3 regions of the Geobacillus sp. 47C-IIb genome follow, and region 3 is predicted to be linked to each of the others. Evidence: riboswitches for the same ligand, from Rfam matches in the RefSeq annotation. Region 3 holds a riboswitch; each other region holds the start of a gene.

Region 1 (7,755 bases), 550 kb from region 3:
TTGGCGGCGATCAGCATCATAACCGCAAGCGTACCGGTCGATGCCGATACGGTTAAGCTCGCTGCTGCGGCGGAAACGTCAAACTGTTTAGCGAAAATCGGCAGCAGCGGTTGGGTCGTGTACAGGACGGCAAATGTCACAAAGCCGCCAAAAAATAATGATGCGCTTGCTTTGATGTATTCGCTGCTTCCTTTTTCAATGTATGTCAACATTGATCGCCTCTTTTGGAACGAAATGAAACGGAACACTTCTACTATACTGCTTTTTTATCCCCATCGTCTACAGAAGAAAATGCCGCCCATGCAGAGCGGCGTATCGTTGTGTTATTTGTTTCGTTCTAGCATCCATTTCGGTTTGCCGAACCCTCGAAACTCTTGATCAATGACTTTCTCAAATTCTTTTGACTCGACTGCTTCTTTGAGATCTTTGACAAACGGTTGGTTCAAATCTTTTGTATTGACAACAATGCGATTCCGGTAGTCATCCGGCATGTTTTCCAACGCTAAGGCGTCGGTTAAATCCATTTTCGCCGCTAAGGCGAAGTTGCCGGGGACAGCTGCCAAATCAACACTTTCCACCGTGCGCGGCAGCTGGCCAGCTTCAATCGGCTTGAATTGGAGATGTTTCACATTTTCTTTGACATCTTTTTCTGACACCGTGAGCGGGTTTACGGCTGAGTCGAGTTTAATTAAGCCGTGATCTTGCAAAATTAACAACGTCCGCGCCAAGTTCGTCGGGTCGTTCGGGATGGCGATTTCGCTCCCGGCGGCCACTTCATCAAGTGATTTGAATTTGTTTGAATAAATGCCCATTGGGGCGGTCGGTACAACGATGACTTCCGAAAGGTCCAAGTTGTGCTCTTTTGCGAAATTTTCCATATAAATTTTGTGCTGGAACAAGTTTGCATCTAGGTCGCCGTTGGCTAAAGCCAAGTTTGGTTGGATATAATCGCTGAATTCGACGACGTTTACTTCATACCCTTTTTTCTCCAAAATCGGCTTGATCGCCTTATTCACCATATCACTGTACGGACCGGAAGTCGCTCCGATTGTCAACTCTTTTTTCTCTTTCGATTCAGCGCTGCTCTCAGATGAGGAGCTGCTGTTGCCGCAGGCGGCAAGAGTGCCGAACACGAGAAGCAATGTGAGCGCCATCAACCATTTTTTCATCATGAAGTCCTCCCTATGAGTGAGTTTAATAGTAAGCGGCCTATCGCTTGTCAACAAGACGAGCGATGCGGTCGCCGGCAAACTGGATGACTTGGACAAGGCAAATTAAAATAACAATAGTGGTGATCATGACCGTATTGTCATAGCGGTAATAGCCGAAACGAATGGCTAAATCGCCGACACCGCCGCCGCCCACGATTCCGGCCATTGCGGAATAGCCGACTAAACTGATTGTTGTAATTGTTATTCCTTGTACAATGCCCGGTCGGGCTTCTGGGAGCAGCACGTCTTTAATGATCATCCACGGCGTCGCCCCAACCGCCACCGCTGCTTCAATAACGTCTTTTTCAATCTCGCGCAACGAGGTTTCCACGATTCGTGCGAAAAAGGGAATAGCCGCCACCGATAAAGAAACAGAGGCTGCTGTCGGTCCGATCGTAGTTCCCGTGAGGAGCTTTGTCAGCGGTAAGAGACCGACAAGCAAAATGATAAACGGAATCGATCGAACCATGTTAACGAGAAAGCCGAGAACGGATTTTAAAATGGCATGTTCCAAAAACAAGCCGCGGTCGGTGACGAACAGCAAAACGCCAAGCGGCAATCCAACAATGATCGCGACAAACAAGGAAATAGCCACCATATAAATCGTTTCGAAAAACGCCTTATTCAACTCCGGAAGCAGGCCTAGTAATGTATCAAGCAGCATGCGAAACAACCTCCAATCTGTTCGTCCGTTTAGCGATATAATCCATCGCCCGTTGAATTTCATCCTCTTTCCCGATCAGCTCCATCACAAAAATACCGAGCGGTTTGTCTTGGATATACTCGATTTTGGCATGCAAAATATTTCCTTTTACTTCAAATTGTTGCAACATATCGGAAACGATTGTTTCCGTCGCGCTTTTGCCTTCAAACTGAATTTTCACGATCGTCCCCGTATGCGTTTCCCGTAAATGTGCAGGCAAGTCAACATGCATGACGCTATGGACGAACGATCTCGTTAATTCTTCTTTCGGATGGGTAAACAGCTCATAAACGGTGCCGAGTTCAATCACTTTGCCGTTTTGCATGACGGCAACGCGGTCACATATATGTTTGACCACTTCCATTTCGTGAGTAATGAAGACGATCGTAATACCGAGCTCACGGTTAATTTTTTTCAGCAGTTCTAAAATCGATTTGGTCGTGCTCGGATCGAGCGCCGATGTGGCTTCATCGCATAACAGGACGGTCGGATTGTTAGCGAGTGCCCGGGCGATGCCGACGCGCTGTTTTTGCCCGCCACTCAGCTGCGCCGGATAGGCGTCCCGCTTGTCGGATAGACCGACCATGTCGAGCAGCTCATTGACCCGTTTTTCGATGTCCGGTTTCGGTTTTTTAGCTGCTTTTAAGGCGAAGGCGATATTTTCAAATACTGTTTTCGAGCTAACTAAAGAAAAGTGTTGGAAAATCATTCCGATTTTTTGGCGCACTTGCCGCAGTTCTTTGGCATCTAATGCTGTTACATCGATCCCATCGATGAGAATGCGGCCGGATGTGGGACGTTCTAGGGCGTTTAAGCAGCGCAGCAGCGTGCTTTTTCCAGCGCCGCTGTAGCCGATGATGCCAAAAATTTCACCATCGCGAATCGTAAGTGATACGTTGTCTACCGCAACGGTTTGTTTCTTTTTCGTTGTATACACCTTTGTAACGTTTTGAATATCGATCATGTCCATCCTCCTTGTGTTGATAGGTAGAATTTGGTAAACAAAAATGCCTCTTTCATTCGGAAAGAGGCATCGGTGGTATGTAAACTCCCGACTTATCTTTCAGAATGAAAGCCATTCTGCAGGAATTAGCACCGTTCCCTCAAGGGGAGGTTGCCGGACGTCATTGGGCCTGTTCCCTCAGTCACTCTTGATAAGCGGTTTGCTGTATGTAATTTTTATGAAATTCATGATAATGCGACAGCTATTTGTTGTCAATATGTATTTTCCATTCGGATTCTTCAGGAAACGTTTACATCGTTGCGCTTCTAGAGAAAATATTTGTGCTCGTCTTTCGCTTGGAAAAATTGTACACTAAACAATAGGGATGGAAATGGAAAGGGGAATGGGCAATGATTCCGATCGTAACGGCTGATGAAATGTACGCTATTGACCGAGAAGTGACCGAGCGGATCGGCATTCGTGATGACTCGTTGATGGAAAACGCTGGGCAGGCGCTGTTTCGGGTGTTGAAAGAGCGAATTCCACACACGGCTAGGGTGGCGGTGCTCGTCGGGACGGGCAATAACGGCGGCGACGGATTGGTCATTGCACGCATGTTGAAAAGTTATGGTTATGACGCCGATGTATGGCTCGTGCCGCCGCAAGAGAAGGTGAAAGGCGCGGCGCGCACGGCGCTTGAGGTGTACGAGCGGTCGGGGTATTCTTGGATAGCTTATGAGGGGAATGAACGAGCGTTTGCGGCACGCGTGCCACATTACGACGTCATCATTGACTCGCTCCTTGGCATTGGCATCAAAGGAGACGTGCGCCCGCCGTATAAAGAAATCATTGAGCAAGTGAACCGCACGTCCGCAACGGTATACGCGATCGATGTGCCAAGCGGGGTGCCGGCTGATGGAGGCGATGTCAGCACCGCCATTCGTGCTGATGTGACGCTTACCGTCCAATGTCCGAAGCTTGGGGCGTATACGTTTCCTGCGGCGGATTATTACGGAGAGATCGCTGTGGTCGATATCGGCATCCCGCCGCTAGCGGTGCAGGTGAAGACAGATGTCCGGTTTTTGTGGGAACATAGCGATGTGGTGCAGACAATGCCGAAGCGAAAACGGTCATCGCATAAAGGAACGCACGGTAAGCTGCTCATTGTCGGCGGATCTAAGGAGATGAGCGGGGCGGTAACGATGACAGCGAAAGCGGCACTTCGCAGCGGGGCCGGGCTTGTGACGATGGCCGTTCCGGAAACGGTGTACGAGGCAGTTGCCAGCTGTGTGCCGGAGGCGATGTACCGGTTATGGCCGGCAGAGGGAGGCGCATTTGCTGGCGTGGCTGATTGGGCCGGGCTTGATATTGACGCGATGGCCATCGGCCCGGGAATGGGGCGAACGGAAGGAGTGCGCCGCTTAGTGAGCGAACTTGTGCGCCAGCCAGTGCCGCTTGTCATTGATGCAGACGCTTTGTTTTTTTGGGATGACTACGCCGAACGAGTGCGCGAACGGAGCGCCCCGACGGTGATTACCCCGCACCCGGGAGAGATGGCGCGCATTGTCCATCGTTCCATTCGCGAGGTGGAGCATGACCGCTTTGGCGTATCGAAGCGGCTGGCTATGGAATATGGTGTGTATGTCGTCTTAAAAGGGCCGTATACGATTGTCACCACGCCAGACGGGGCGCAATATGTGAACGCGACCGGCAACCCGGCGTTGGCTAAGGGGGGAAGCGGCGATGTGTTGACTGGCATCGTGGCGGCGTTTTTGTTGCAGCATGAGGCGGTGCAGCCGGCGGTGAATAATGCTGTGTTCGTCCACGGCCAAGCAGCTGATTGGCTTGTGCAAAACGGTCATTCACTGTGGGACGTCTTGGCTTCTGACGTCATTGACGCATTGCCGGCTGTGTTGGCTAGGCTGGGCGATGGTGCGCAAGTGTGAACGTGATGGGAGTGGCCGGCCGTTTTACTAGGAAGAAGGTCTTGGCTGCTCAACGTTTACGGATAAAGAAAAGAAAGGAAGCGTCTTCAAAGCGCGCTTCCTTGTTTGCTTTTGGCAACAAGCGATTCAATGTGCCCAACCCGTCCCGCGGTTCGTTATGCTTTTTACGTACGAGAAGGACGATCCGCTTTCCGGGGAAGCGGTCTTGTTCTTCCATTTTTGGAAAACATAGATATAATTAATTGCATAAATAGAGAAGGGGGATGGAAACCGTGCCACAATTCGTTTGGCTTGAAACTGAAGAGGAAGTGAGAAGCGCTTTTCCAGTCATGCGTGAGCTGCGCACTCACTTAGATGAGGAAACGTATGTCGCGCTTGTGCGTGAAGCGAAAGAAAAAGAAGGGTACAAGCTAGTGGCCTTATATGATCAAGATAAAATGGTTGCTGTCATCGGATTCATGCCGATGATCACACTCTATAATGGTCGTTTTATTTGGGTGTGTGATTTGGTCACCGCTTCGAGCGAGCGGTCGAAAGGGTACGGGAAAGCGTTGTTGTCGTATGTACACGATTGGGCGAAAGCGCATGGCTACAGGATCGTTTCGTTATCGTCCGGTTTGCAGCGAACCGATGCCCATCGTTTTTACGAGCAAAAGATGGAATATCAAAAAGTGAGTTATGTGTTTTTGAAACGTTTATCTTGAAACCAACAGCGTCCATCTATCGGACGCTGTTGGTTTTTTGTAGAAAATAATTAGACTTTTCGTTATAATTGAAATAAAATTCATATTTCGGAATTATCATTCCGATATTCGGAACAAGGAGAGGCCATGAATAAAACGGTTTTGAAAACAAAAGAGCTGCTAGATTTGTTTCTTGATTGCGAGCGGTTAACGCTGCCGGAGATGGTTGCGCGGCTTCGGATGCCGAAAACGTCGGTGTACCGGATGGCGCAGTCGCTTGTGGCGCTAGGCTTTTTGCAAAAACAAGGCGACCAGTATGAACTCGGCTTGTCGCTATTGACGTTCGGAGCGCTTGTCGCCGAGCGGCTCGATATTCGTCGAGTGGCGCTGCCGGTCATGGAGCGGCTGAAAGAGGAGACGAAGGAAGCAGTGAATTTAGTCATCCGCGACGGCGATGAAGCGCTGTATATCGAAAAAGTGGAGACGTCCGAACCGGTGCGCGTCTATACGAAAGTTGGGCGGCGTGCACCGCTGTATGCTGGGGCGTGCCCGCGCGTCTTGCTTGCGTTTATGGATGAAGTTGACCGGGAACGGTATTTAGAACAAGTGGAACTAGTGAAAATCGCTAAATGTACGGTGACAGACAAACAAGTGTTGCGCCGATTGGTAGAAGAAGGCCGAAATCAAGGCTATACGGTTAGTTGTTCTGAGCTGGAAAACTACTCTGCTGCTGTTGCTGTGCCGATTTTCAACCATGAAGGGGCAGCGGTTGCTGGGTTGAGCGTCGCCGGTCCGGAACCACGTTTTTCGCCCGATGATGTGGTGCGCATCGTTCCGCTATTAAAGCAGGCGGCGATGGATATCTCACGTGAACTTGGTTTTCAAGGGAAGGGGTAACGATGGAATACACGTTGTTTCCGTTATGCGAATACGCGGTGACCGTTCGATTTGCCAGTTACATTGACGAAGCCGTAAACGATATCGTTCACGAAACAGCAGCCCGGCTTCAGGGAGAGAGAAAAGAAGGCATCAAGGAAATCGTGCCGGCGTTTTCCTCACTGACCGTCTATTATGATCCGGTGGTGGCCGGAAATTATGCTGACGTATGTGCCTGGCTGCGCGAGAATATCGGATCGACCGGACAGGCCACCCGCCATTCGACGCGAACCATCGTCATTCCCGTTTGTTACGGCGGCGAGTTCGGGCCGGATTTAGCGGATGTCGCCCGCTTTCATGGGATGACGGAAGATGAAGTGGTGGCGCTTCATTCCTCGGGCCGTTACCGCGTCTATATGATCGGTTTTTCACCCGGGTTTGCCTATTTAGGGGGCTTATCACCGCGTTTGGCGACGCCGAGGAGGCCGGTGCCGCGCACAACGGTGCCTGCCGGTTCGGTCGGCATCGCCGGCGGACAGACGGGTGTTTATCCGCTCGCGACGCCAGGTGGTTGGCAATTGATTGGCCGGACACCGCTTCGGCTGTTTGATCCGCATCGGGAGAAACCAAGCTTGCTTTCAGCGGGTGACATCGTTGAGTTTCGCCGGATTACCGCTGAGGAATTTGCACGTTGGAGAGAGGAACATGATGATGGACGTCATTGATGGTGGATTTTTTACAACTGTCCAAGATGGCGGGCGCATCGGCTATCGAAATGCCGGTGTGCCGGTTGGTGGGGTGATGGACGCTTGGGCGTATCGCCTTGCCAATGCGCTTGTTGGCAATGAGGGAGATGAGGCGGTGCTCGAAGCAACGATGTCCGGTCCGACCCTTCGTTTTCACGTCGAGACGGTCATCGCCGTATGCGGCGGCGATTTCCCATGCACGCTCAATGGAGAACCGATGGCCATGTGGAAACCGGTGATTATTCGGCCGGGAGATGTCCTAAAGGTTGGGGTGTGCCAGGCAGGGTGGCGCGCCTATATCGCAGTGTCAGGAGGCATCGGTGTTCCGTCTGTTATGGGTAGTCGCTCCACATACGTTCCAGCGCAGCTAGGTGGTTTGTCGGGCCGCCCGCTCCAGCCTGGAGATGTGCTTCCAATTGGCACTGCACGTGAGCATAACATTCGTAAGCCATTTCGTTGGGGACTTTCTTCAGATGCCGGTCGATATATCGACGGAAAAACGAAAACGGTGCGTGCTGTCCCAGGACCGGAATATAGCGAGTTTACGCCAGAAAGCCGCAGGCAGTTTTTTGCCGCCCGCTATCATGTGACGCCGCAGTCCGACCGGATTGGTTACAGGCTTTCTGGACCGGCGTTGGTGCTTGGGC
Region 2 (7,755 bases), 490 kb from region 3:
CTACATCTTGGACTCATCCACACCTTAGAGGCGTTGAATAATGATTCAGCGGAAGGAAAGGGTGAGGAGAAATGGGGTTTCAAGGTAACGGTGTCACTGTGCTCAATTTTGACGGTACGTACCGGCCACAAAAGCGGCTGTTTTGTTTTCCACACGAGTGGATTGATCTCGCTGACGTACCGGAGACAAATTTGTATTGCAGCGAAGCGGCGCTTGCCGAGATTGAAAGACGGTTACGCCGGCGGCGAACCCGTGGGGCGGTGCTGATCGGGAGCGGCAACTACCATTATGTCACGTATTTGTTGTTAAGGGAAATAAGCGAACCGTTTACGCTTGTGCTGTTTGACCACCATACGGACGCTGAACAGGACGAAAGCAGCCTCATTTCATGCGGATCGTGGGTGGCTCATGCGCTTCAGTACGCGCAGCTGCGAAAAGTTGTGATTGTTGGCCCATCATTTTCTCCGCGTAATCTCCGTTTATCTCCAAACATCACTGTTTTTCCATTTGCTGATCATGATGAATGGCCGAATGAGCTTCTGAAGGCCATCCCGACCGGAAGCGTGTATATAAGCATCGATAAAGACGTGCTTCGTCGCGAAGACGCAGTTACGAACTGGGATCAAGGAATGATGACGCTTTCTCGATTGCTCGCTTGCTTGCGTCTGCTACTATTCTATAAAAAAGTGTTGGGTGTAGACATATGCGGTGAATACCCGAAAGCCGTCATCGATGTGTTTCATCCGCTTTGCCTTGAGGCACAGTGGAAAAATGAACAGGCGAATAGTGCCATTTTAGAGACGTGTTTTCGTTACGCTACTTCCCATTTGCGTCCGGCTTAACAGGGGAATGCCTAAAAGGCCGATGAAAATCGCGGGTTCCAATCATCGATGATGGTTAAGTGTTCCAAAAATCAAAACCGCTATAGTAAGCTTTTGATAACATCATCCATCTTCTAAAGTTGCTTTCATCTTAAGTTAAAGGGAGCAAGTGGACATGCAGCCATCAGGGCTGCCTTTTGTCTGCAGGGAAAGGTGGCTTCTTTGGGCGGTCAGTGACCAATCGTACAAACTGTACTGAACATGGCGCTGGTGTTAAAGCCCGCCGCCGTACATAATGCGAAATTGTTTTTCATCCGGTCGGACGTCGCGCTGCTCAATGTGCATACGAGAGACTTTAGCAAACATCGTTCCGGCTTCAATCGTATCCAAAAAGAGCTGGACGGCACTTTCATGGCCTTGGGCTTCCATTTCCACCGTCCCATCGTCATTGTTTTTTACCCAGCCGGTCAGCTGTCGCTTCAGTGCCTCGTGCTGGACGAAATAGCGAAAGCCAACACCTTGTACACGTCCTTCGACAATGACATGAACCCGTTTCATATGGTAAAGCCTCCTTCATTGGGACCGTTCTGCTTCCATCATATAATAGATACGGCCTAATGTACATGAAAAAAGGAGCTTGTCTTTTCAAGCTCCTTTTTTCGCCAACGATAGCGACAATACTTGCTCTTGAATAAGTGTTACGAGACGCGGATGATAGCCTAAGTAAGAGCATAAATGCCACTGTTGGTGTGAAACAGGCAGCGCCTCTAGTTTCCGTTCGATCGTTTTCATTAAGACGCCGGTAAATAATAAATACGGAACGACAAACACATGCCGATATATGGATGCGTTCGCCTGCTCAAGCCCTTCGTCAAGCGTCGGATGGATAGCAGCGAGAAAGCAAATGTCAACGTGCGGCACGTTCGTTTTTTCTTTCAGGAGCCGAGCGATAGCGGTGATGTCGCGCTTTGTATCCGGGTCGCTGCTGCCGCGGCCGATGAGAAGAATCATCGATTCGTTATCAAGTGGCGTCGGATGTTCACCGATGCGGTCGATGATGATATCGATCATCGATTCATGGACGCCAAACGGGGTGCCGCAGACGATTTCAAGAGATGGATGACGCTGTTTCGCGAGCTCGAGCGCCGCTGGAATGTCGTGCTTCGCGTGTCCCGCGGATAGAAGCAGCAGTGGAACGACGATGATGCGCGTTGCTCCTTGGGCGACGCAACGGTCAACGCCAGTCACAATGTCCGGTTCTGCCAGTTCAACGAAGCAAAGTTCCTGAATCGGGATGTCGATGGCTGCTTTGCATTGTTCGACGAAACGAGCCGCCTCATAGCAGGCTGCAGCGAAGCGGCTGCCGTGACTGACATATAGAATGGCTTCCATCACGACCGCCTCACGATGTTGCACCAGCAGCTGCAGATGACGCCAACAGCCGTTCGAACCATTGAATGTTGGCGCGTAGCCGGACGACATCCCCGATGATGATCATGCTTGGATTTTCAATGTTTTCTTTAGCAACGATCCCGGCGATCGTCGTCAGCGTGCCGGTGACTGTTCGTTGAGCCGCTGTTGTTCCCCATTGGATAACCGCTACCGGCGTCTCTGGCATTTTGCCATATTTGATTAGCTGTTCGCAAATATATGGCAAATTGTGGACACCCATGTAAATGGCGATCGTATCAATGCCCTTGGCAAGGCTCTCCCATTTGATATCTTCACGGATTCCGTCGCGCCGATGTCCGGTGACAAAGGCAACGCTTGAGCTGAACTCGCGATGGGTGACGGGGATGCCGGCATAAGCCGTCGCAGCGATAGCAGCGGTGACACCAGGAACGATCTCAAACTCAATCCCATGTTTGACGAGCGCCTCAGCCTCTTCGCCGCCGCGCCCGAATACGAACGGGTCGCCGCCTTTTAGACGGACGACGTTTTTTCCTTTTTTGGCGTGCAGGACGAGCGAATGGTTGATCGTTTCTTGTTGCATGACGTGGTAGCCGGGCAGCTTGCCGCAAAAGATGAGCTCAGCGCCCGGTTTGGCATACGACAACAGCTCTTCGTTAATGAGGCGGTCATATAAAATGACATCCGCCTGCTGAATGCATTTTAATCCTTTGACAGTGATGAGTTCCGGATCGCCGGGACCGGCGCCGACAAGATACACTTTGCCCATCGTTGTTTCAGCCCTTTCTTGTATGATCCCAGCTGGCCATCTAAAGGCGGTGCTTTTATTGTGAACGGCTTAATTTGGCATGAAAACGACTTTGTTCAATGGTCTCCCACTCTTTTTTAGTGGGAGACAAGAAATGGCGGTCAGTTTGTTTCGGCGGCCGGAATGAACCCGCGCTCGCGCAGATAGGCGAGCACTTGCTCGACGCACTCGTCGACAGAGTAGCGGTGTGTTTCAACCGTCAACTCAGGCGCTTCCGGCGCTTCATACGGTGAATCAATGCCAGTAAATTCGCGGATTTCGCCGCGGCGCGCTTTTTTGTACAGTCCTTTTGGATCGCGTTTTTCACATTCTTCAAGCGGGCAATTAACATAAATTTCGATAAACTCGTCTTCTTCGACGAGACGGCGGACAAGTGCCCGGTCTTCGGCAAACGGAGAGATAAATGCGGTGAGAACAAACTGTCCGCTGTCGACAAACAGCTTTGCCACTTCGCCAATGCGGCGAATGTTTTCCGTCCGGTCGGCCGCAGAGAAGCCGAGGTCTTTATTGAGCCCATGGCGGATGTTGTCCCCGTCTAATACGTAGTTTTGAATGCCGAGCTCAAACAGCCGTCTTGAGACGGCATTTGCTACGGTTGATTTGCCGGAGCCGGACAACCCGGTGAACCAAAGGATGGCGCTATGATGACCGTTACGCTCGCGCCGATCTGTTTTTGTGACCGATGTATGATGCCAAACAATGTTCGTGCTCATGATGCTCCCCCTTTAGCGAGCTGATGGAGTGACCGCTTCACGTTTTTGTAGTCCTTTGATCAAGACGGCAGCCACTTCCGGACGGCTGAACGTGCTTGGCGGTACTTGCCCGTTGCGCAGCATTTCACGGACTTTCGTGCCAGAAAGGACGACGTGATGTTCAGCGTCATGCGGGCACGTTTTCGTCGACGCCATGCCTTCGCATTTGGTGCAATAAAAGCTATGTTCGAAAAAGAGCGGCGTAATCCCGAGTTCTTCAGCCGTAAAGTTCGAGAAGATTTTTTGTGCGTCATAGGTGCCATAATAATTGCCGACACCGGCATGGTCACGGCCGACAATGAAGTGTGTACAGCCGAAGTTTTTGCGCACCATGGCATGGAAAATGGCCTCACGCGGTCCGGCATAGCGCATAGCCGCTTGGAAGACACCCAAGAAGACACGATCTTTCGGGTAATAGTTTTCAAGCAGTACTTGGTAGCTTTCCATCCGGATGTCAGCCGGAATGTCATCTGCTTTCGTTTCGCCAACGAGCGGATTTAAAAACAAACCATCGACAATCTCAAGCGCACATTTTTGAATGTATTCATGGGCGCGATGAACCGGATTACGTGTTTGGAAGCCGACAACGGTGTTCCATCCAAGTTCGGCAAACCGTTTCCGCGTTTCTGTCGGATCGAAATAAAACGCGGCGAACTGTCCTTTATCAGTTCGTTTGACAAGCGTGATCTCTCCACCGACGTACACATCCGGTTTTTCAAACAGTTTGCGCACGCCAGGGTGGGCGAGTTCGTCTGTTTTGTAAACGAGCGTTGCTTCCTTCGTTTTGTCCGGACGGTAAATATCGGCAATTTCGATGACACCGTAGACGTCGCCGCCATAAACGAGTTTGGCTTTATCGCCGATGGCGAGCTCTTTTGCCTTTTCTTCCGTCACTGCGAGTGTGATCGGAATGCTCCAGACGGTGCCGTCAGCGAGGCGCATCGTTTCCACGACCGCATCGTAGTCTGCTTTCGTTAAAAAGCCAGTAAGAGGGCTGTACGCTCCCGTGCCGATCAACTCCAAATCGCTTAATTCTGCATTCGACAGTTCGATCGTTTTAGTTACTTCATTGAGCGGATAGTCCGGATTCCAACGGTTAATTAATGTACCGCCATGCGGGATGCTTAAACTCATGTTTGTAACCTCCTAGGATGATAGATTTTAAGATTTAATATTTAAGATTAAATGCCACCGCCATGTTCATGAAGCGAGCGTTCTTCTTCGACAGCCGTTTTTTTCAAGCTGATAACGCCGAGCGTCGCTAAACAAACGCTGAAAATGGCGATGACAGTATAAACATCGCTGTCGAGCAATAGTTTAATAAGGCTGTATGAAATGACAAGAGAAAAAATCGGCGAAACAAGCCATACTTTTAAGAGCTGCACAACAATTCGCTTCTGCCAGATGGATAAACCGCTCTTTGCCGTGCCAATGCCGATAATGGCCGATGTCGTAATTTGGGTGAGCGGTACGGGCAAGCCAAACAGTGATGAGATGATGACAAGCAACGCCCCAGTACCCGATATGGCGCTCCCTTCAAATGGAGAAAAATTTGTAATTTTCTTTCCGTTCGTTTCCAACACACGGCGTCCAAGCAGGAGCGCTCCAGCAGCGACGGACAAACCGCCGAGAATCGTTGCTGGCCCAACCGAGATCAATCCGGCACCGACAAGCGGCCCGACGGCATTGGCGACATTGTTCATGCCGGCGGAGAACGCCTCGAAGCAGCCAGTGACAATCAGCAAGGTCATAAACGTTTTTTGCCAACGGCCTTGCTCAAGCTGTGGATATTTCCGCTTGAGCGCTAAAAACCACTTGCCGACGGCGAGTGTAAACGCAAAGGCAATGATCGGAATGACGATCCACACCGAGACAATGAATAGCAATTTATTGAAGTATACCGCTTGGTAGGCAATACCGACACCGACGACCGCTCCCACGGTGATCTCGCTCGTCGATAACGGGATGCCCATGATGTTGGCAGCAAACAGCGAAATGGTTGCCGCTGTTAAAATAATGACAACGATTTTGACGGTAAGGATCGAAGAAGGAATAATTCCCGAGCCGATCGTTTTCACCACTTCTCCGCCACCAAGGCTGCCAAGAAAAACGCTGATGCCACAAAGAAGGAGGGCGACCGATTTTCGGGGAATGGCACCCGATCCGTAAGCGACGCCCATCGAGGCGGCCGCACCGCTCGCCCCAATGTTCATGGCGAAGAAAAAGGAGACAATAAAGGCAATCGCAAGGAGCATATGTGTTCCCCCTATGTGAGATGGAGCCCGCACTCTGTCTTCCCTTGGCCGGCCCAGCGTCCGGAACGCAAATCGTTCGGATCTAATGCCGGCGCTGTACACGGGGCACAGCCAATGCTCGGGTAGCCGCGGTCATGGAGTACATTGTACGGAAGACTATGTTTATACACATAGTTCCATACGTCTTTCCATGTCCAATGGATGAGCGGACAGACTTTAATGGAGCGGAACTTATCATCTTTATTGACATATTCGACATGGCGCCGTGTCGGCGATTGTTCGCGGCGCAAGCCGGAAATCCAAGCGGTTACTCCAGTCAACACTTCGCGCAGTGGAATGACTTTGCGCAGCTCGCAACATTTGTTTGGATCACGTTTCCATAACTCGTCGCCAAACTGCGCGGCTTGTTCTTCCAGCGTCAGGTGCGGCTGTTTCATGATGATGCGGAGGGAAGGATATGTTTCTTTCACCTTCGCGATTGTATCGTACGTCTCTTGAAAGTGCAGCCCGGTATCTAAAAAGACGATTTCCGCATCCGGCTTTACTTGGGAGATCAAATCGATCAGCACAATCCCTTCGATGCCAAAGCTGCATGCGTACACGATTTCGTCACCATATTCGCGGTACGCCCAAGCGAGGACGTCAAGCGCCCCTTTTGTTTCATTGTCAGACGGAAAAGACGGTTTTTCTACCGTTTCCCACCGATCATACGTGAGCATCGTTTCCCCTCCTTATAAATCAAAGAAAATCCACGCAATTAGTCGGATATTTACTTAGTAAACGGCAGCCCGGTGACAAAAATGCCCTTTCCATTTTGGAAAGGGCAAGAAGAACGAGTGACGTCTTATCTTCCAAAATGGAATCCATTTTGCTGGAATTGGCACCTTGCTAAATGAAGCAGGTTGCCGGAGTTCATCGGGCCAGTCCCTCCCTCGCTCTTGATAAGCGTTTGTAATGGATGTAATTGATTAAAATTTTAGCACAATTCTCGCTGGTGTCAATCTCAGTTTTTCGATGGGAATTATTTTTTTATCATTCTAAAGCGAGAAACCCCAGTTGAATGTAGGTGGGAGAACGTTCAAATATGGATGGTGGTCTAAGCATATCATTTTAGAGAAAGGCGCGAAACTATTTTTTACGTAAGTTCCCAAGCTCTTCAACAATCGCCTGCATTTCGCTTGGACTAAACGTCTCGCGCTTCATGACCATCTCATAAATGTCTTTCAATTCATCATACCATTCTTCGGAAAAATGGGACGGTTTAAGGGCGTCAAAGTTCATCACTTTCAATTTTTGCTTCAGCTGCTCGATCATATATTCGACGTTTTCCGCCGACCGTTTCGATAAATCCATTGTTTGGCCCCTTTCATGGCAAGATATCATGTATTGTACCATACAGGCGGGGGAAATAGGGAGGGGTTATATGGCTGGTTTACCTGCTGAAAAACGGACAATGTAGTAAAATATAGATGAATGTGCACCATATGCCGGAAAGCAGCATAAAAAGTCTAGACGAAAGGAAAAGAAGAAAAACTAATGATCGGAGACGTGCCGTAGAAATAGCGAAAGGGGTTGTTGTTCGGATGGTCAAAGTGTTGTTTGTTTGCCTTGGAAACATTTGCCGTTCACCGATGGCCGAAGCGATATTCCGCCATTTAGTGAAAGAGCGGGGGCTCGATAGGGTTATTGCCGTTGATTCGGCGGGGACG
Region 3 (7,755 bases):
GCTCGATTGCAGGCGACGACATAGCATTGGTTTTCGATCGCCCGCGCCATCAGCAACGTCCTCCAATGGTGAAGGCGAGGAAGCGGCCATTCGGCGACAACAAACAACAATTCGGCTCCAGACAAGGCATGGGTGCGAATCCATTCCGGAAAGCGGATGTCATAGCAAATGACCCCGGCACACGACAACTCATCAAGCGAAAACAAGCCTGGCTCGTTTCCTGACTGCAAATGCAAATGCTCATCCATCAGCTGAAACAAATGAACTTTGCTATATTCCTTGATGATTTGGCCGTTTCGATTGGCGACAATCATTGTGTTCGTTACGCCGGCGTCCGTTTTTTTAGCGACCGAGCCGGCCACAAAATGGATGCCGTATGTTTGTGCCAATCGGGAGGCGAACGTTTTCGCCCGTTCGGCATTGTCATCAGCGATTTCACCTAAGCGCGTCAAGTCATAACCGGTCGTCCACAGCTCCGGAAGAACGATGATATCGGCTCCTTCTTTGACGGCGAGTTCCACGGCTTTTTCGGCTTGCTGTTCGTTTTTTTGCGGGTCACCAAACGCGATATCCAATTGGAGGCAAGCGATGCGGATGGTCATTGTTTTTCACCTCAATGAAAAAATTTACTTTACATTTTGCTTTTTACGATATATGATTTTGCACTAGAATTTCAAGAAATTTTTGAGAAGGTGTGGGCGATGACGACCGAATTTCCTTTTTCCGAACTGCTTGAACAGTTGCCGAAGCAATTTTTTGCTTCGCTTGTCGCCAAAGTGGGAGCGAAAATAAAGGCCGGGCACGATGTCATTAATTTAGGGCAAGGCAATCCGGATCAGCCGACGCCTGGCCATATTGTTGAGGCGATGCAACAGGCAGTGGCCAATCCAAAATACCATAAATATTCGCCGTTTCAAGGTTACTCATTTTTGAAAAAAGCAGTCGCTGCGTTTTATGCGCGTGAGTACGGGGTTGATGTGGATCCAACCCGCGAAGTAGCCATTTTGTTTGGCGGTAAGGCTGGTCTTGTTGAGCTGCCGCTTTGCCTCGTCAATCCGGGCGATGTGGTGCTTGTCCCGGATCCGGGCTATCCGGACTACTGGTCCGGGATCGCGCTCGCCCGCGCACGGATGGAAATGATGCCGCTTATCGCCGAGCAGCAATTTTTGCCTGATTACAGTGCCATTCCGGCAGCGATCGCTGATCAGGCCAAACTGATGTTTTTGAACTATCCGAACAACCCGACCGGGGCGACGGCGACGAAAGAGTTTTTTGCTGAAACAGTGGCGTTCGCCGCTAAGTACGGCATTGCTGTTGTGCATGATTTCGCCTACGGGGCGATCGGTTTTGATGGCAAAAAGCCGGTCAGCTTTCTCGAAGTTGATGGGGCGAAAGAGGTCGGTGTTGAAATTTACACGTTTTCCAAAACGTACAATATGGCCGGTTGGCGTGTCGCGTTTGCCGTTGGCAATGAACAGATCATCCGGGCGATTGAGTTGTTGCAAGATCATTTGTATGTCAGTTTGTTCGGCGCTGTTCAAGAGGCGGCTGCCGCGGCGCTTCTCGGTCCGCAAGATTGCGTCACGGAGCTCGTCGCATTGTATGAAGCGCGCCGCAATACGTTCATTTCTGCTTTGCACCGCATCGGTTGGGAGGCGCCGGCACCGTCTGGATCGTTTTTCGCTTGGCTTCCCGTACCGAAAGGATTATCGTCCGCTGAGTTTGCCGACATACTGCTTGAACGCGTACACGTGGCGGTCGCTCCGGGCATCGGTTTTGGCAAGCACGGCGAAGGCTATGTGCGCGTTGGTCTGTTGACAGATGAGGCGCGTCTTGTCGAAGCAGCTGAACGGATCGGGCGTCTCGGGCTGTTTTGAAAAAAATGATTGACAACAGCGGCAGAGGCTGTCATAATTCAAAGTACATTTGCCATACTCGACAAAATTGTTTGACAAGTTCATAAATACGCAATGATTCTTATCAAGAGTAGGCGGAGGGACGAGCCCGATGAAGCCCGGCAACCGGCTTGGCATATCAAGCACGGTGCTAATTCTTGCAGCGGAAACGCTGAGAGATAAGAAGAGTGCCATGGAAGAATGATGCCTCTTCTTAGTGAAGAGGCTTTTTTCTTTAGGAAAGAGGGATGAATGATGAGCACAGTGATTGCCACGTATTTGCTGCATGACGAGAAAGACATTCGCAAAAAAGCAGAAGGGATTGCGCTCGGCTTGACGGTCGGCACATGGACGGATTTGCCGGCATTAGAGCAAGAGCAGCTTCGCAAACATAAGGGAGAAGTCGTCGGGATTAAAGAACTTGGGGAAAGCGGTCCGGCGAACGAGTATTTCGGCAAGCGACTGAAGCGGGCGATCGTCAAAATTGCTTACCCGACGGTCAACTTTAGTGCTGATTTACCAGCGCTCTTGGCAACGACGTTTGGCAAACTGTCGCTTGATGGTGAAGTGAGGTTGCTTGATCTTGAGCTTTCGGACGAATGGAAACGGCATTTTCCGGGACCGCGTTTTGGCATTGCCGGTATTCGTGAAAAAGTCGGGGTATATGACCGCCCGCTATTGATGAGCATTTTTAAAGGTATCATCGGCCGCGATTTGGCGTATTTGACGTCCGAATTAAAGAAACAGGCACTTGGCGGCGTCGACTTAGTGAAAGATGACGAAATTTTATTTGACAATGAGTTGTTGCCGTTTGAAAAGCGGATCACCGCGGGCAAGGCGGCGCTCCAAGAAGTGTATGAACAAACAGGCAAACGGACGCTGTACGCCGTCAACTTGACCGGCAAAACGTTTGAACTGAAAGAGAAAGCGAAACGGGCAGCCGAGCTTGGCGCTGATGTGCTCTTGTTTAACGTGTTCACCTATGGGCTTGATGTTTTGCAAGGGTTGCGCGAGGACGAGAATATCAACGTGCCGATCATGGCTCACCCGGCGTTTAGCGGTGCCATGACGCCGTCTGAGTTTTACGGGGTCGCCCCGTCGCTGCTGCTCGGAAAGTTTTTGCGGCTTGCGGGAGCTGATTTTGTCTTGTTCCCATCGCCATATGGCAGCGTCGCGCTTGAGCGTGAACAGGCGCTTGGCATTGCTCGGGCGCTCACCGATGAACAAGAGCCGTTTGCGCGCGCGTTTCCGGTACCGTCGGCCGGCATTCATCCGGGGCTCGTGCCGCTTCTAGTCCGCGATTTCGGTCTTGACTGCATTGTCAACGCTGGCGGCGGCATTCACGGCCATCCGGACGGGGCGATCGGCGGTGGGCAGGCGTTTCGTGCTGCCATTGATGCGGCTCTTGCCGGCCGTCTGCTCCGCGAAGCAGCGAAAGAAAACGAGGCGTTGCAAAAAGCGATCGACCGCTGGGGCGCGATTGAGGTGGAAGCATGAAAAAACAGCTTGTTCTCTTTTGTGATTTTGACGGAACGATTACAGAAAATGACAACATCATTGCGATTATGAAGCAGTTTGCTCCACCGGAGTGGGAAGCGCTGAAAGACGACATTCTCGCTGAGCGCCTCTCGGTTCAAGAAGGGGTCGGAAAGATGTTTTCCCTCCTTCCGTCGGCGTTGAAAGACGAGATCGTTGACTTTTTGCTTAGCACCGCTCGCCTGCGCGAAGGCTTTCGAGAGTTTGTCGCATTTACGAAAGAGAAAGGCATTCCGCTCTATATTGTGAGTGGCGGCATCGACTTTTTTGTCTATCCAATGCTAGACGGACTGATCGACAAAGAACGCATTTTTTGCAATGGCTCCGATTTCAGCAGCGAGATGATTCGCATCACATGGCCACACGCGTGCGACGGTAAGTGCCAAAACGGCTGCGGCTGTTGCAAGCCGTCACTTCTTCGAAAGCTCGCCCGTCCGGACGGGTATCATGTCGTCATTGGTGATTCGATTACCGACTTGGCAGTGGCGAAGCAAGCGGATTACGTGCTGGCGCGCGATTTCTTGCTTAAGAAATGTCAAGAGCTCGATTTGCCGCATGCACCGTTTACGACATTTTTTGATGTGGTGGATCATTTGCAGCGGCTGGAGGTGATCGCATGAGCATTATGTTGAAAAAATGGAATGAACTTGCGGAAGTGAAAGCTGAGCTCGCCGCCCGTGATTGGTTTTTTGCGACAAGCGGCAATTTGTCGCTCAAAGTGACCGATGCCCCGTTGACGTTCCTTGTCACCGCAAGCGGCAAAGATAAACGGAAGCAGACAAGCGAAGATTTTCTGCTCATCGACGCCGATGGAAAACCGGTGGAAGACACGCATTTGAAGCCGTCGGCGGAGACGCTTTTGCACGTCGAGGTTTATCGGCGGACGAATGCCGGCTGCGTCTTGCACGTTCATACGGTCGACAATAACATCATTTCCGACGTGTACGCTCAAAACAGGGAAGTAGTCTTTTCGGGTCAAGAAATTATTAAGGCGTTTGGCATCTGGGAAGAAAATGCGGAAGTGCGCATTCCGATCATTGACAATTACGCCGACATCCCGACTTTGGCTAATGAATTTGCCAAGCATATCGACGGTGATACGGGGGCTGTTTTGATCCAAAACCACGGTATTACCGTTTGGGGTCGTGATGCGTTTGAAGCGAAAAAACATTTGGAAGCGTGGGAGTTTTTGTTCAGCTGGCAGGTGAAGCGGCTATTATTACAACGGGCCGCTGTGCCGCTAGTTGACTAACCGATATATTTTTAAAGGGGGATTTGACGATGGCAGTGATTAAAGTGAAAAAAACGGGCCAAGTGATTGAAGGGGAAGACAATGTCCGCGCTTTTTTAAACAGCCAAGGTGTTTTGTATGAGCATTGGGATATTACAAAACTACCGGAACATTTACGCGACAAATATGTGCTCACTGACGAAGAAAAAGAGGAAATTTTGGCGACGTTTAAAGATGAGATCGAAGACTTGGCGGCGCGTCGTGGCTACAAAACATGGGATATCGTCGCCCTGTCTGATGCGACTCCAAACTTGGAAGAGCTGCTGAAAAAATTTGAGCAAGTGCATATCCACACAGAGGATGAAGTGCGCGCCATTACGGCCGGTCACGGCATTTTCATCATCAAAGGAGACAAAGAAACCGGTTATTTTGACGTCGAGTTGGAAGCGGGCGATGTCATTTCTGTGCCGGAAGGAAATCCGCATTACTTCACATTGATGGATGACCGCCAAGTTGTTGCTGTCCGGTTATTTATTGATCCGTCCGGTTGGGTCGCCCATCCGTACGAAGAAAAAGAAGAAGTGAATTCATAATAGTTGAGAGGCTCTCGCAACAAGATGCCTTTTCTAAGTTATCTAGGTAGACATGGAAAAAGCCGCCTGCTTTCCATCGTCTTCATAAAAGCGCATATAAAAAGGGGTGTCCCGTTTGTCTTTAGGGCACCCTCTCTTTTTTTGATCAAAACGATTGCGTTAAAAAAATCATGAACACAATGCCGATAATAAATGCATATGTCGATGTCCGTTCGTTTCCATCGCCATGGCTTTCGGGAATGAGCTCTTTATAAATAATAAACAGCATAGCCCCAGCGGCAAACGCCAATCCGTACGGGACTAAACCGCGGAAGAGGGAGGTTAAATAAAAACCGAGCAGCGATGTGACGATTTCGACCGCTCCTGTCAACGTGGCAATAAGAAATGCTTTCAAGCGACTAATTTGTTGATGAACTAAAAATAAGGCGACTAAAAATCCTTCCGGCGCGTTTTGCAAACCGATGGCCAATGCGATCAAATTGCCGGTCGTCGCGGCATCGGATGCGTAGCTGACCCCAACGGACAACCCTTCAGGAAGATTGTGCATCGTAATGGCAGCGATAATGAGCATCGCTTTTTCGTCAAACTGTAAGCCATGTTTTGTATGTTCCAAGTCGATATGGGGAACAGTCATCTCGAGCAACGTTAAGATGAGCACACCTGCCGCCAGGCCGATTACGAGTGCTCCCAAGCCGCCGGTTTTTAACGCTTCGGGAATGAGACTTTCCATCGAGGCTGCCATCATAATGCCAGCGGAAAACGCTAGCAGTATATCACGCCAGCGGTGGGTGAGTGATTTAGCCAAAAACAAAATCGGCACGGCGCCAAGTCCTGTCGATAAGGCAGAAAGCACGCTGCCGACCAACACCTGGTTCATTCAATTCCCCCCTCATCATCCTTTACTTTTTCATATGCAATGATCATATAAATGTGACAATCGCCCAAGCGCCTTCATATAATAAATTATCATAACGAATTGGGAAGACGGTGGCGAGCAAAATGCATAGGTAGCTAGCAAAAACGGTTGCTTGTCTGTTTGCCGTTTCGGTATAATGCAAGTAAGAAATGGTCAAATGTAAAGGGTTGAATGCCATGGAACAGAAAGAACAAGAACTTGAGCAATCATTAAAGCTGTTTATTGTACTGTCACGGGCGTATCGTGCTGTCAGTGACCAAGTGAACAAATCGATCTGTTCGTGCGGGGTGAATCCGACTGAGTTTGCGGTGTTAGAACTGTTATACCATAAAGGCGACCAGCCGCTCCAGCAAATCGGTGAAAAAATTTTGCTCGCTAGCGGCAGCATCACTTACGTTGTCGACAAACTTGAAAACAAAGGGCTGATCGTCCGTCGTGCTTGTGAACGAGACCGGCGCGTCACGTATGCATCGATTACGGAAGAAGGTCGGCGGTTTATTGAGCGCGTCTTTCCCAAGCATGCAGAAAAAATTCATGAAACGATATCAGCGCTCACAGCGGAGGAGAAAGAGCAGGCGATCACTTTGCTAAAAAAATTAGGATATGGGGCGAAAAACGCCCAGCAAAACAGAGACTGACAGTTCGTCGGTCTCTTTCATTTTTGTTAAAAATGCGAAATATGGCGACTCTGTTCGTGGAAGACGTCGAACTGACAGTGCTCAAGCCGTTGTCGCACTGCCTGTTTGCTTGTCGGGGATACTGAGGGAACGCCAGGAATGACGATTCATGGGCTGAATGGAACGGTGACGGCAGACAAGGGGTCATCATTGCCAAGCGCCACATTCATATGACGTCGAAAGATACGGAAACGTTTAGCGTCCGCGACAAGCAAGTCATGAAAGTGAAAACGCAAGAGGAGCGCGCTCTCATTTTTGACGAAGTGACCGTCCGCGTCAGTGAAGACTTTGCGTTACATATGCACATTGAAAACGGTGAAGAGAACGCGGCCGGTTTAAAAACGGGTGATTACGTGAAGTTGCTTCCATCGTGAAATCATCCGCAGCAATGGGAGATAAGGCGCCCTCTCGGGACGAACGAGAGGGAGCCTCCCGTTAACGCGGGCGCTTCTTCTCTGATCGATCTAGGGTGCCGACCAGATGAAACGGCGTATCACGCCGAATGGCATCAATGACGCCGTCGCTGATTTCTTGATGGGTGAGCCAGCGCGAACCGTGTTCTTCCACGACAAAACCGAGCTGAACTTGCCGATAAAGACAAGCGGCAGGCAAACAGAGTTCCGCTTTCGCCTCGGCTGGATCGGCGCGGCTGCCGAGCACGTGAAACAAACGCCAAGGGCCGGGATGTCTGCTATTTTTTTGGATGACGGTCGGAAGCGCCTGTTTTCCGTCCGTATGGACCCACGCAATGATGAGATCAAAAGTTCCGTTTTTTTGGATGGTCCGAGAAATCAGAGAACAAAGCGCTTCTTGGTCGCGATAATCAACAAGAAGCGGGGTGATGGATGCCGTCTGTCCAGCACAGTCGATGAGCTGCTTCATTCGTGCGTAGCGGCGGGCGATGACA

Evidence for each region. Region 3 has a riboswitch for S-adenosylmethionine ahead of mtnW (2,3-diketo-5-methylthiopentyl-1-phosphate enolase). Riboswitches for the same ligand answer to the same signal wherever they lie in the genome.
Region 1: another riboswitch for S-adenosylmethionine. It lies ahead of IC804_RS17270 (methionine ABC transporter ATP-binding protein); the one in region 3 lies ahead of mtnW (2,3-diketo-5-methylthiopentyl-1-phosphate enolase).
Region 2: another riboswitch for S-adenosylmethionine. It lies ahead of IC804_RS12105 (phosphoadenylyl-sulfate reductase); the one in region 3 lies ahead of mtnW (2,3-diketo-5-methylthiopentyl-1-phosphate enolase).

The regions. Positions count from the first base shown of each region.
Region 1 is NZ_CP061473.1:3,439,379-3,447,133, forward strand. It holds gene IC804_RS17255 (MFS transporter) at 1-212, opposite strand, end outside; gene IC804_RS17260 (MetQ/NlpA family ABC transporter substrate-binding protein) at 324-1,169, opposite strand; gene IC804_RS17265 (methionine ABC transporter permease) at 1,210-1,875, opposite strand; gene IC804_RS17270 (methionine ABC transporter ATP-binding protein) at 1,865-2,878, opposite strand; SAM riboswitch class I at 2,968-3,075, opposite strand; gene IC804_RS17275 (NAD(P)H-hydrate dehydratase) at 3,268-4,803, shown strand; gene IC804_RS17280 (hypothetical protein) at 4,853-5,020, opposite strand; gene IC804_RS17285 (GNAT family N-acetyltransferase) at 5,067-5,507, shown strand; gene IC804_RS17290 (IclR family transcriptional regulator) at 5,634-6,383, shown strand; gene pxpB (5-oxoprolinase subunit PxpB) at 6,386-7,087, shown strand; gene IC804_RS17300 (5-oxoprolinase subunit C family protein) at 7,071-7,755, shown strand, end outside.
Region 2 is NZ_CP061473.1:2,397,831-2,405,585, forward strand. It holds gene IC804_RS12070 (arginase family protein) at 72-842, shown strand; gene IC804_RS12075 (acylphosphatase) at 1,095-1,379, opposite strand; gene IC804_RS12080 (sirohydrochlorin chelatase) at 1,467-2,213, opposite strand; gene cobA (uroporphyrinogen-III C-methyltransferase) at 2,224-3,000, opposite strand; gene cysC (adenylyl-sulfate kinase) at 3,141-3,752, opposite strand; gene sat (sulfate adenylyltransferase) at 3,765-4,925, opposite strand; gene IC804_RS12100 (sulfate permease) at 4,973-6,046, opposite strand; gene IC804_RS12105 (phosphoadenylyl-sulfate reductase) at 6,058-6,765, opposite strand; SAM riboswitch class I at 6,888-6,994, opposite strand; gene IC804_RS12110 (DUF1128 domain-containing protein) at 7,175-7,399, opposite strand; gene IC804_RS12115 (low molecular weight protein-tyrosine-phosphatase) at 7,630-7,755, shown strand, end outside.
Region 3 is NZ_CP061473.1:2,889,327-2,897,081, forward strand. It holds gene IC804_RS14615 (carbon-nitrogen family hydrolase) at 1-602, opposite strand, end outside; gene IC804_RS14620 (pyridoxal phosphate-dependent aminotransferase) at 702-1,877, shown strand; SAM riboswitch class I at 1,975-2,081, shown strand; gene mtnW (2,3-diketo-5-methylthiopentyl-1-phosphate enolase) at 2,151-3,392, shown strand; gene mtnX (2-hydroxy-3-keto-5-methylthiopentenyl-1-phosphate phosphatase) at 3,389-4,051, shown strand; gene IC804_RS14635 (methylthioribulose 1-phosphate dehydratase) at 4,048-4,683, shown strand; gene IC804_RS14640 (1,2-dihydroxy-3-keto-5-methylthiopentene dioxygenase) at 4,713-5,255, shown strand; gene IC804_RS14645 (ZIP family metal transporter) at 5,401-6,132, opposite strand; gene IC804_RS14650 (MarR family winged helix-turn-helix transcriptional regulator) at 6,348-6,809, shown strand; gene IC804_RS14655 (PduL/EutD family phosphate acyltransferase) at 7,019-7,222, shown strand; gene IC804_RS14660 (short-chain dehydrogenase) at 7,284-7,755, opposite strand, start outside.